DNA from 2 places in the Exiguobacterium sp. s183 genome. Region 1 is predicted to be linked to the other one. Evidence: a T-box and tRNA genes for the amino acid it is inferred to sense, from the RefSeq annotation. Region 1 holds a T-box; the other holds one or more tRNA genes.
The links. A T-box is a leader RNA that pairs with one kind of tRNA and senses whether it is charged. The one in region 1 lies ahead of glyQ (glycine--tRNA ligase subunit alpha), so its partner is inferred to be a tRNA-Gly.

Region 1 (5,236 bases):
TCCATTTTCTTTTACAATCTCGACGATTTTTTGTTGGCGTTCATTCAGTTGCATAGCCAACCCCCTCTAGTTTGTTAGAGTACGAGCGCGTTGAAGTCTGCGACACTCTTAATCGTCGTAGCAAGTCGGTTCATTTCGTGGAGTCGGTTTTGGCGTACCGCCTCGTCATCACTCATGACCATTGTATGTTCGAAATACATCATAATTGGTGACTCAAGCGTCTGAAGAAGTTGAAGCGCTTTGTTGTAGTCTCCTGTTTGAACGGCATTCATCGCATCAGGAGCAGTCTGTTCAATCGCTTCATGTAATGCAACCTCTTGGTCGTTTTCAAACAATGACGGATCGACGTCTCCTGGCTCACCTTTTTTCGAAATATTGACGACGCGTGACAATTGCTCGATCAATGACTTCGCGTCCGTCGAAACGAATTGTTGAATCGCATGTGCACGAGCATCAAGACGGTCCACCGTAAGCGTAGTCGTCAACACGGCATCAATCACGTCATAGCGAACTTGCTGTTCTTGCAAGCGATATTTCAAGCGAAGTGTAAAGAACTCCACGAGCTGTGCCTTGACTTGTTCTTTATCGGCTTCATAGAGTCCTGCCTCCAGTTGTAATTCGACAACTTTCGAAAGAAGTTTGTCGATTGAGAGGTCAATCTTCCAATCCCCAAGGATTTGTACGACCCCTTGTGCTTGCCGACGAAGTGCGAACGGATCTTGTGAACCACTCGGGATCATGCCGATACCAAAGAACGCAGCAATCGAATCGAGCTTATCTGCGAGAGCAAGCACGGCACCTGTTGCCGTCTCCGGAGACGAATCACCCGCGAAACGTGGCATGTAGTGCTCACGAATCGCCGCAGCTACTTCCTTGTCCTCACCTTGTTGAAGGGCATACTTCTCACCCATGATTCCTTGAAGCTCTGTGAACTCGTAAACCATCTGGCTGACAAGATCAAACTTATGAATCGCACCAGCACGATTTACTTTTTCAAGGTCCGCATCAAACAAAGGAGCAAGGGCTTGTGCGATTTCGGTCACACGTCGCGCTTTCGCACCAGTCGTTCCTAATTTTTCGTGGAAGACGATTCGGTCGAGACGTGCAAGCTGATCATCGATTTTTGTCTTCTTGTCTTCTTCGTAGAAGAAGACCGCATCCGCAAGACGCGCACGGATGACCTTTTCGTTCCCACGTGCGACGTTTTCGAGATGATCGGCGTTCCCGTTTCGAACGGTAACGAAATAGTTTTTCAACGTTCCATCAACATATACCGGGAAATAGCGCTGGTGCTCTTTCATCGTTGTAATGAGAACTTCTTCCGGTAAGTCAAGATACGTCTCATCAAATTCACCAAAGAGGGCAGTCGGCCACTCGACTAAGTTCGTGACTTCCTCTAACAAGTCGGCATCAAGCGGAATCGTCCACCCTTGATTTGTCGCGAGCGTTTGAATTTGACGTTCGATTTCGGCTTTACGTGTCTCGTAGCTTGCCATGACAAATGCAGCCTCTAGCGCTTTCACATATTCAGCAGGTGACTCGACGACGACATCTCCCTTGCTGAGGAAACGGTGACCTCTCGTCACATTCCCTGTTTTCACGCCTTCAATCGTAAAGTCGATGACGTCTTGACCGAAGAGGGCAATCAACCAACGAATCGGACGCATGTAGCGTAAACTGCTCGTTCCCCACTTCATGTTTTTCGGGAACGTCAAGCTCCGAACGACATCTTCAAGGCCGTTCAATAACGACATCGTATCTTGACCCGCCTCATGACGTTCTGCGAAGACGTATTCAACACCTTTTTCTTCGGCGAAGTATAAGTCTTCTACTGTTAATCCACGACCTCGAGCAAAGCCTTCTGCCGCTTTCGACCAGTTCCCTTCAGCGTCTTGAGCAATCTTCTTCGCAGGTCCACGAAGGGTTTCCGTTAAATCTTGTTGTGTTTCTGCCACGTCGCGAACGATTACAGCTAAACGACGAGGTGTAGAATACACATCGATTGAACCATACTCAACACGCGCTTCTTTCAAGAACGCATCGATGCGCTCTGCCAATTGCTTCTCTGAGCGCAAGACGTATTGAGCCGGTAATTCTTCTAATCCAATCTCTAGTAAAAGGTCACGCATTCAAGTCACCTGCTTTCTCTTGTTTCAAAAGCGGGAAGTCAAGGCGTTCCCGTTCTTCGATAAATTTAGCAGCACATGCACGTGACATATTACGGACGCGTTGGATAAATCCAGTACGTTCTGTCACGGAAATCGCACCTTTTGCGTCTAACAAGTTGAACGTATGTGAACACTTCAAAATGTAATCGTATGCAGGGAAGACGAGATTTTCTTCGAGAGCACGTTTTGCTTCCTTCTCATATGTGTCAAATAGCGTGAAGAGCATATCGACGTCTGATAACTCGAACGTATATTTCGAGTGTTCGAACTCAGGCTGGTAGAAGATGTCTCCATACTTGAATCCATCCGTCCAAACGAGGTCGAATACGCTCTCGACTTCCTGAATGTACGAAGCGAGGCGTTCGAGACCGTATGTGATTTCAACTGCAATCGGGTCACACTCAATTCCCCCGACTTGTTGGAAATACGTGAATTGCGTGATTTCCATCCCGTTCAGCCATACTTCCCAACCGAGACCGGCTGCTCCGAATGTCGGGTTTTCCCAGTTATCTTCGACGAAGCGGATGTCATGCTCGAGCGGGTTGATTCCAATCAACTCGAGACTTTCTAAGTACAACTCTTGGATGTTGCTCGGCGACGGTTTCATGATCACCTGGAACTGATGGTGTTGATACAGGCGGTTCGGGTTCTCCCCATAACGTCCGTCAGCCGGGCGGCGTGAAGGTTCCGTGTAACAAACGTTCCAAGGCTCTGGACCAAGGCTTCGAAGGAACGTCATCGGGTTCATCGTCCCTGCTCCTTTTTCCACATCGTACGCTTGCATCGTCAAACAGCCTTTCGATGCCCAAAAGTTTTGTAGCGTGAGAATAATCTCTTGCACAGTCATGTGCTTCATAAATGACACCTCCAATAGTATTGAAACGACAAAAAACGCCCCTATGTGCCTAGCACATAGGGACGGGATTGATTCCCGCGGTTCCACCCTACTTGCCCCAACAACGGGGCCACTCTTAAAAGATGTGGGCGCTCTGGAATCGCCATTCACTCTTCTCATGACGCTCGGCTCACACCACCCCGAACTCGCTTTATTCATGACAGAAAGAGTTACTTTTTTCCTTCATCGCGCACGCTATTTCATTTGTCTAATCGTAACTCATCGTATCGAATTCAGTTTGAAAAGTCAATCCTCATTCAGATGAAGCCGGATCATTTGGTCGAGCACTCGTTTCGTCTTCAATCGGAGTCCGCTATATGACTCCATGTATGCATCAAAGAGTTGACGCAAGAGGAGTCTAGAGTCGTTCGATAACGGTACGTTCCGAAATTCTGACAGTTCGTGTTTGCTCATCAAGTAAAGCAATTTGGCGAGACGTTCTGATAATGGAACCGCTCCCTCTTCTCGATGTCGCCCACATAAAAAACCGCCAGAAGCGACCGAGAAATACATCGGGTCCGTCACGTCCCCACAGCGGACACACCCTGTCAGCACAGGAGAAACACCTAGTAGATGCAAGATACGCAGTTCGAGATGATGGGTGATCACATCTGCGTCCATGCCCGCATTCAATGCTTGAAGCGCATCCTGTAAAATCCGAAAGAGCGGACGATTTTGTACCCGATCCTCGACAGACCGGTCGACGAGCTCCAACCAATACATGGCGTATGCCATCCGATCGACATCTTTCCGGATTTCCGGATAGGACGTCATAACATCGGATGATTTTAACTGAGCGAGCCCACGGCTAGAGGGGAAAATATACACACCTTCTACAAACGGTTGGCTCGAGGCATGAAACCGACTCCCCGGTTTTTTTGCGCCTCGTGCCATAATCGCAACTTTGCCAAGCTCTTCTGAAAACAATGTCACGACTTTATTCGATTCACCATAATTGACGGTACGAATGACGATTCCCGTGACTTTTTGTAACATGGCTTAATACTCGTCGTCGCGGAAACCGAGGTCACGAAGCTGACCCATCTTGTTACGCCAGTCTTTCTGGACTTTGACCCAAAGGTTCAAGTACACTTTCGTGCCGAGAAGCGCCTCGATGTCTTGACGAGCATCTGTCCCGATTTCACGGAGCATCGTCCCTTTTTTCCCGATGATGATTCCTTTTTGTGAATCGCGTTCCACCATGATGACGGCTTCAACATCAATCATCTCTGAGTTATCACGTTTCTTGATTGATTCGATTGCCACAGCGATCGAATGCGGGACTTCGTCTCGCGTCTTATGCAACACTTTTTCGCGAATCATCTCTGAGATGATAAATCGCTCCGGGTGGTCCGTCACTTGATCGGCCGGGTAGTACATCGGTCCTTCAGGTAACAATTTCTTAATTTCTCCTAGGAGTGGTTCGACGTTATTACCTTGTAATGCCGAGATTGGCACATATGCTGCGAAGTCCAATTCATTTGTATATTGCTCAATCACTTTCGGCAGTTCATCCGGGTGAATCAAGTCGATTTTATTCATCACCAAAATGATAGGTGTGTCGAGTCCTTTCAATTTTTCAATGATGAAATCATCTCCGGCACCACGAGGTTCCGTCACGTTCACCATGAAAAGAATCGCATCGACTTCGCGAAGGGCGTTCGTCGCCACTTTCATCATGAAGTCGCCGAGGCGGTGTTTCGGTTTATGGATTCCCGGTGTATCGATGAAAATGATTTGAGAATCATCCGTCGTATATACACCTTGTACTTTATTTCGTGTCGTTTGTGGTTTATCCGACATGATGGCAATCTTTTGACCGATCACGCGGTTAAGGAATGTCGATTTCCCGACGTTCGGTCGACCAATGATCGACACGAAACCAGATTTAAAATCTTCTTGATACATAATGCACCTGCTTTCTCAATTTCAGAACTCTTAGTATAGCACGTTCCATAGCCTTGGACCGAATATAATGAGTGCTGTCACAGCCGCTCCGACTGAAGCGACGAGGACGGCACCCGCGGCCACGTCTTTCGCCTGCTTCGCGAGCGGATGGACATCTTTTGTGACAAGGTCGACCGCCCGTTCGATTGCCGTGTTTATGAGCTCTAAACTCAGGACTAGTGTCACCCAGGCAAGGAGGACGAGATTTTCCATCCTTGTCGTTTGT
Region 2 (5,236 bases), on a different contig from region 1:
GTTCAGCTTTTATAGTGTTGCTTGATCAATGCATCAAAATTTGGGGTCATATCTTCTTCAAGATAATAATGATGATTGTCTCGAATGATTGTATCACCAACACGTGCTTCGGAAGGTAAGAATCGTCTAGGAATGAAACTTGAGCCGTTATTCCATCTCAATACGGCATATTTTCCCTCGATTCGCACCAATGTACCGTACTTAATCATGCCTCTTCCTCCTCGACGAGCAGCTTCTGTCTCTTTTTATCCTTACATCATGTATTCCCACATTCCACAAAAGCTACACATTTTTACGAGTGTCTGTCCAATCGGATAAGGGAAGTTATTCCAAGAAACACAAGAGGATAAATTTGATAAATGTGAAGGAAGTTTGAAGAAAACGCTTTCTTTTTTTAAAATGGTCTTCTATAATGAAAGCACGGGGTGATTATGACGAAACTGTGAACAATGGGGGGATGGTCATGTTTTCTTCTGCAATGATTGGGTTACTCGCTCTGACGGGAGTAACGATCTATGGGGTTGACCGTATGTTCACGGTCCGCTCAGAACGCGTCACAAAGAAATAGGTCTACATAGGGGGAAATCGCAACGTCTTGGGGAGACGTTGCGATTTTTTAATAGTCTTGTTGACGAGACCGGCGATCGGTCTCTTTTTGTTCCACCATTTTTCGATTACGTTCATGGACACGGTCGAAAAAAGAATGTTCTGGCCACATAGGAGACCAGTGGCGCTCTTCGGGAAGTGCTAAGATGTATTCTTCTGCCGCACTCAAACGTTCAATCATTTGGCTACGATTGTCGCATAGGTCACCATGTCCAGGCACGAACCATCGAACTTCATGTTCATAAATGAGGGTTTGCAACGTTTGTAATGTTTCGAGATATGCGGTCGGATCATGCTCGATAAAAGGTGGCTCGATATTCGAACCGTAATCTCCGCATACGAGTAGGTGCATCGGCTCGATTAGAACAGATAGGTGAGTTGCATCATGACCCGGTGTCGAGATGAACGTAACGGGTAACGATCCAAGTAGAAGTGTCTGATTCGATTGGACCACGATATCGATATCAGGCTTTTGAATCGGGCGATCGATGTAGTGCTGTTCATAGAACTCGCGAATCTCATCGAGCTGATCGGACGAGTCGGCATCTACAAATGCCTGTGAGGCAATCGTTGTCGCATCCTTAAAACCATAAGCCCCAATAATATGGTCGAAATGATGATGGGTGAAGATGACGTAAAGTGGGCGATCATCGCGTCTTAGCTCGATATCTCGACGAATCGTGGCAATTTCCTCAGGAAGCCACGTGGGGTCAATCAAAAGAATGGCGTCTGGTGTATCGATCAAGGTGGATGTCGTTCGCATCAATGCACTTTCATAAATCGTGAATGATTGAAGTTTCGCTTGAATCAAAAGAGTTCCTCCTCATCTGATTAGAGTCATTCACTCTTTTCCCCAAAACAATCAATGGAACAACAAAAAAGCAGAAAGTCAGAAGACTTTCTGCTTTTGCAAGGTCTCAACCGTGCATTGTATGTGTGCGAGAGGTTCTCGCGTATATGTCGATATTGGAGCGGGTGAAGAGAATCGAACTCTCGTCATCAGCTTGGAAGGCTGAGGTTTTACCATTAAACTACACCCGCATGAAGAAAAAATATGGAGCGGGTGAAGGGAATCGAACCCTCGTCATCAGCTTGGAAGGCTGAGGTTTTACCATTAAACTACACCCGCGTTACGTCTTAACGTTACTTTGATATAATAGCATATCAGATTCTATTTGCAAACCCTTTTTTAAAAAACTTTTTAGGTTGCAGAATCCTATCCACAACGAAGATAATAGAAAAAAGGGGAGAAATCAAATATGAGTGAACGAAAATCATATTTACAACTGATGGGCGAAGGATTTCGAATGTTGAAGCAGTCCAAACAAACGGATCAAACAGTGTCTCTTCGAAGCTGGACGTTCTCGATTCATCACGATAATGAATGGTATGTCGTGTTACGTTCGAATCGGGTCAAGTGGGTCGGGTTACCGAGTCATACATTTGATATTGCTCTTGATTCGATTCAAATTGGGAATCTTCGAATCATACGTCACCCTGAATCGAACGAAGTACGTTTGACAATCGATGAAGAATGGGGATTGGAAAATAAGGTTGTTTGTGACAACCTAGAATGGGAAACATTCGTCGATGCGCTCAAACAAGTGAAGGGGGAGTAAGCGTGAGTGAAGAGAGGTTGTATCGAATGGAAGCGGAAGCACGAGGGAGTGCTTGGCGGGCCCGGGTTCTAACAGGAATTCAGCGATTTCGATTTTACAAAGGCGAATTGCTCGCACCATCGAACCGGCCGTATGTCGTCTTGAGCATTTCGCAAGATGAAGGGTCTTTACCTGATCTGATTGAAACCGATATGGGCATCCTCTTGATTCATGAGCGAGTCAGTCCAATCTTTATGAATGTCTGTCCATATGACGTTCAGCTCGTCCGTGTCGAGCTTCATACAAGTACAGGGAAGACTGATCGGTATTGCGCACTTAATGTGCTCCGACGCTTTGAAATCGAATACCTCGAACACTCGAACGAATTTCGCCCGTTGAGTACGGATCGATTCTATTTCCTATCCAATCAAACGGTTCGAATGAACTTATTTGGACATATGATTGCCCAAGATGTAAATAGCCAACGTCTGTATGTGACCGAACGACTAAAATATGCACTACAAGCAAAAATGGTCACAGGACTGGCATTTAAGCAAGTAAAGGAGAAAACAGCATGAAAGAGTATGAAATTGATGGGTGGTTCCGCCTGACGTATCCGGAACATTACGAATACAGTGAAGAAGAAGACTACGTGAGCTTCTATTCAACAGAAGAGGATGCGCAAGGAACGCTTCAAATCTCCATCTATGAGTCTGAGGATTCACAAGAACCAAGAGAAGCCGTCTTAAGCGAACTCAATACGTTCTTAGGAGAGTTCCCAATCGACGTAAAAATTGCGCCAAGCGTGACTGACGAGACAGGTGACATGACGACAGCTTATGCGAGCGGCATCGAAGACGGGATGCATCTAGATGTCTGGTCTTTGACGGACGGAAAACGCCTTTTATTCATGACGTACGTTGCCGATCAAGTGACGAATGAAAAAATGGAGATTGAATCAATCATCGACTCAGTCGAATGGACATAAAATGAGACACGACGCCAAGTTAGAGGCGCGTGTCTCATTTTTTTATTGATATTTTGGAACATCGAAATTGAGTGTATAGGCATCAAGCGATTGATAGACGTCATAGATCTGTCTCGTTTGAATATCTGCCCAAGCAATATTCGTTGCGTATTGATGCGTACCTGGAGAATCAGGGTTATAACGCATCTTATAAAGTGTGTTTTGTTTGTAAGTTGGGTGATTAATGTAGCTAGAACCAATCCAGTAGGCTCCGCCAATCACGGCTGCTTCAGGCGTGAACCATTTCTGTTCAAACGCATATTTGGCTCCACTTCCGAGTGGATTGCTGTCGAAGGCCTGAATGCCATACATATTGTATACAGTAGCAGCTACAGGTCGCTCCGGATAAATGCGGTCACCATTTGAGTTAATCAAGGCGTTCCCATCTTTATCAACGGGTACACCAGACGCTAGTTTTGAGGTACCGTTACCCGTTTCGTGAAGTGCATGCGAAAGCAAATAAACTTCGTTGATATTATACTGACTACCGGCAGTTACGAACGCTTGACCTAAGCCACTAAGTGTACCTTTCGACAGGAGTAGCTTATTGAGTGTTGTCGCTGTCGTTCCGGCACTCTTCGATAAATCTAAGAATTGGTAGAATGAGCGTGAATTCGGATCGATGCCAGTCGGGTCAACATATGTCAACACTTCGTCGACTGATGCACGACGCCAAGTATTGTCAAACACTCGAAGGTTGTGCCCCGATGGCCGTTTGTAAGAAACAGTGTAGTAAGTGCCTGTCTGTCCAGTGATGGTTACTTTTTCGCCTGGGTTGATTTGACCGTATGGATGAGATGTAAGGCTTGGTTGGCTTAAAATATTGGCCTTACCGACGACGGAACTCAATGTGATATAACCCGTGGCTGTACCGTATTTGACTTTATACCAAGAAGAAGAAGCGCGTTCTACATATTGAACTGTTGCACCTTTCGGAACTGTTGCCACTGTCATAGAAGTTGATGAAGCAGACGATTTTAAAGCAGCACCTACGTTTGAGATGACGGTCATATCTTGATTGACGATTGTACCCACGTTATCAGTGACACTGACCCAAGCTCTTGGCAAATAAGCTTTTTCGTAGCGATGGAAATCTGTCAAGGCGATTTGATTATATTGACGCTCTGCCATGTCGCGAACAGACATCGGATAGTTCGTATAGAAAACGTTCTTGATGACACCGCTTCCTGGTGGCGTTGTCGTGACAGGGATTGCGTAATCCATGTGAATATAGTTTCCGCTATACGTACCGTTCGTCAATAATCCCCAATCTGAACCGATGATCGGTTTCACACTGACAATCGTCCCGGTGCTCAGCGTTCCAGCAAGGTTGTCTGACTGGACGGCAGGAGTAGAACGTACGTTTAACGTACTGCCACCTTCTACATAAATCCGGTACTCGGCTTCCGGACCGTACTGTTCAGTCGGTGTCGTTGTCGGTGGCGTCAACGCAAAGTCACGAGCTGCAACATAACCAGTCGTGTTGTTGTAACGGACTTGATACCATGAACCGGTCGCTCCAAATTTCGCAAATTGATCAACTTTAGCTCCTTTTGGAATAGCCTGTAGCACCGTTTTTGAACTAGACATCGAAGAATATAACTTCGTATCTTGTTGAGCGTAATAAGGTGTCACCACTTGTGTGAATTTCTCAGAGAGATCACGCGTCGGGACATATCCTGTCGTAGACTGATAGGTCACTTTAGACCATGATCCAGTCGCGCCATGAGTAGAAAGTTGAGACACCGCTGTACCAGGTGTTAACGTACGAATGGCTTTCTTACTTGACGACATAGAGTTGTAAAGTGTCGTTTGATTGCTAATGTACATCGGTTTAGGTGCAGTCAGCGATTGTAGGTCGCGCATGGCTACATAGCCAGTGATTCCGTTATAAGAAATCTTACCCCACGAATTTGTCGCGCCATATGTGGATTGAAGACTGACTTTCGCTCCTTTAGGGAGAGTCGTCAATACACGAGAAGTCGTTGTGATCGATGCATATACT

Region 2: it encodes a tRNA-Gly, which carries the amino acid that the T-box ahead of glyQ (glycine--tRNA ligase subunit alpha) is inferred to sense. The anticodon was not compared.

What each region holds. Positions count from the first base shown of each region.
Region 1 covers NZ_JACSKN010000001.1:198,558-203,793, reverse strand. The annotation lists gene ccpN (transcriptional regulator CcpN) at 1-54, opposite strand, end outside; gene glyS (glycine--tRNA ligase subunit beta) at 75-2,129, opposite strand; gene glyQ (glycine--tRNA ligase subunit alpha) at 2,122-3,015, opposite strand; T-box leader at 3,080-3,259, opposite strand; gene recO (DNA repair protein RecO) at 3,310-4,059, opposite strand; gene era (GTPase Era) at 4,063-4,971, opposite strand; gene KNP62_RS00980 (diacylglycerol kinase family protein) at 5,002-5,236, opposite strand, start outside.
Region 2 covers NZ_JACSKN010000005.1:103,442-108,677, reverse strand. The annotation lists gene KNP62_RS12420 (DUF3006 domain-containing protein) at 3-209, opposite strand; gene KNP62_RS12415 (MBL fold metallo-hydrolase) at 617-1,417, opposite strand; tRNA gene KNP62_RS12410 (tRNA-Gly) at 1,574-1,647, opposite strand; tRNA gene KNP62_RS12405 (tRNA-Gly) at 1,662-1,735, opposite strand; gene KNP62_RS12400 (hypothetical protein) at 1,866-2,225, shown strand; gene KNP62_RS12395 (hypothetical protein) at 2,228-2,782, shown strand; gene KNP62_RS12390 (DUF3805 domain-containing protein) at 2,779-3,192, shown strand; gene KNP62_RS12385 (SH3 domain-containing protein) at 3,235-5,236, opposite strand, start outside.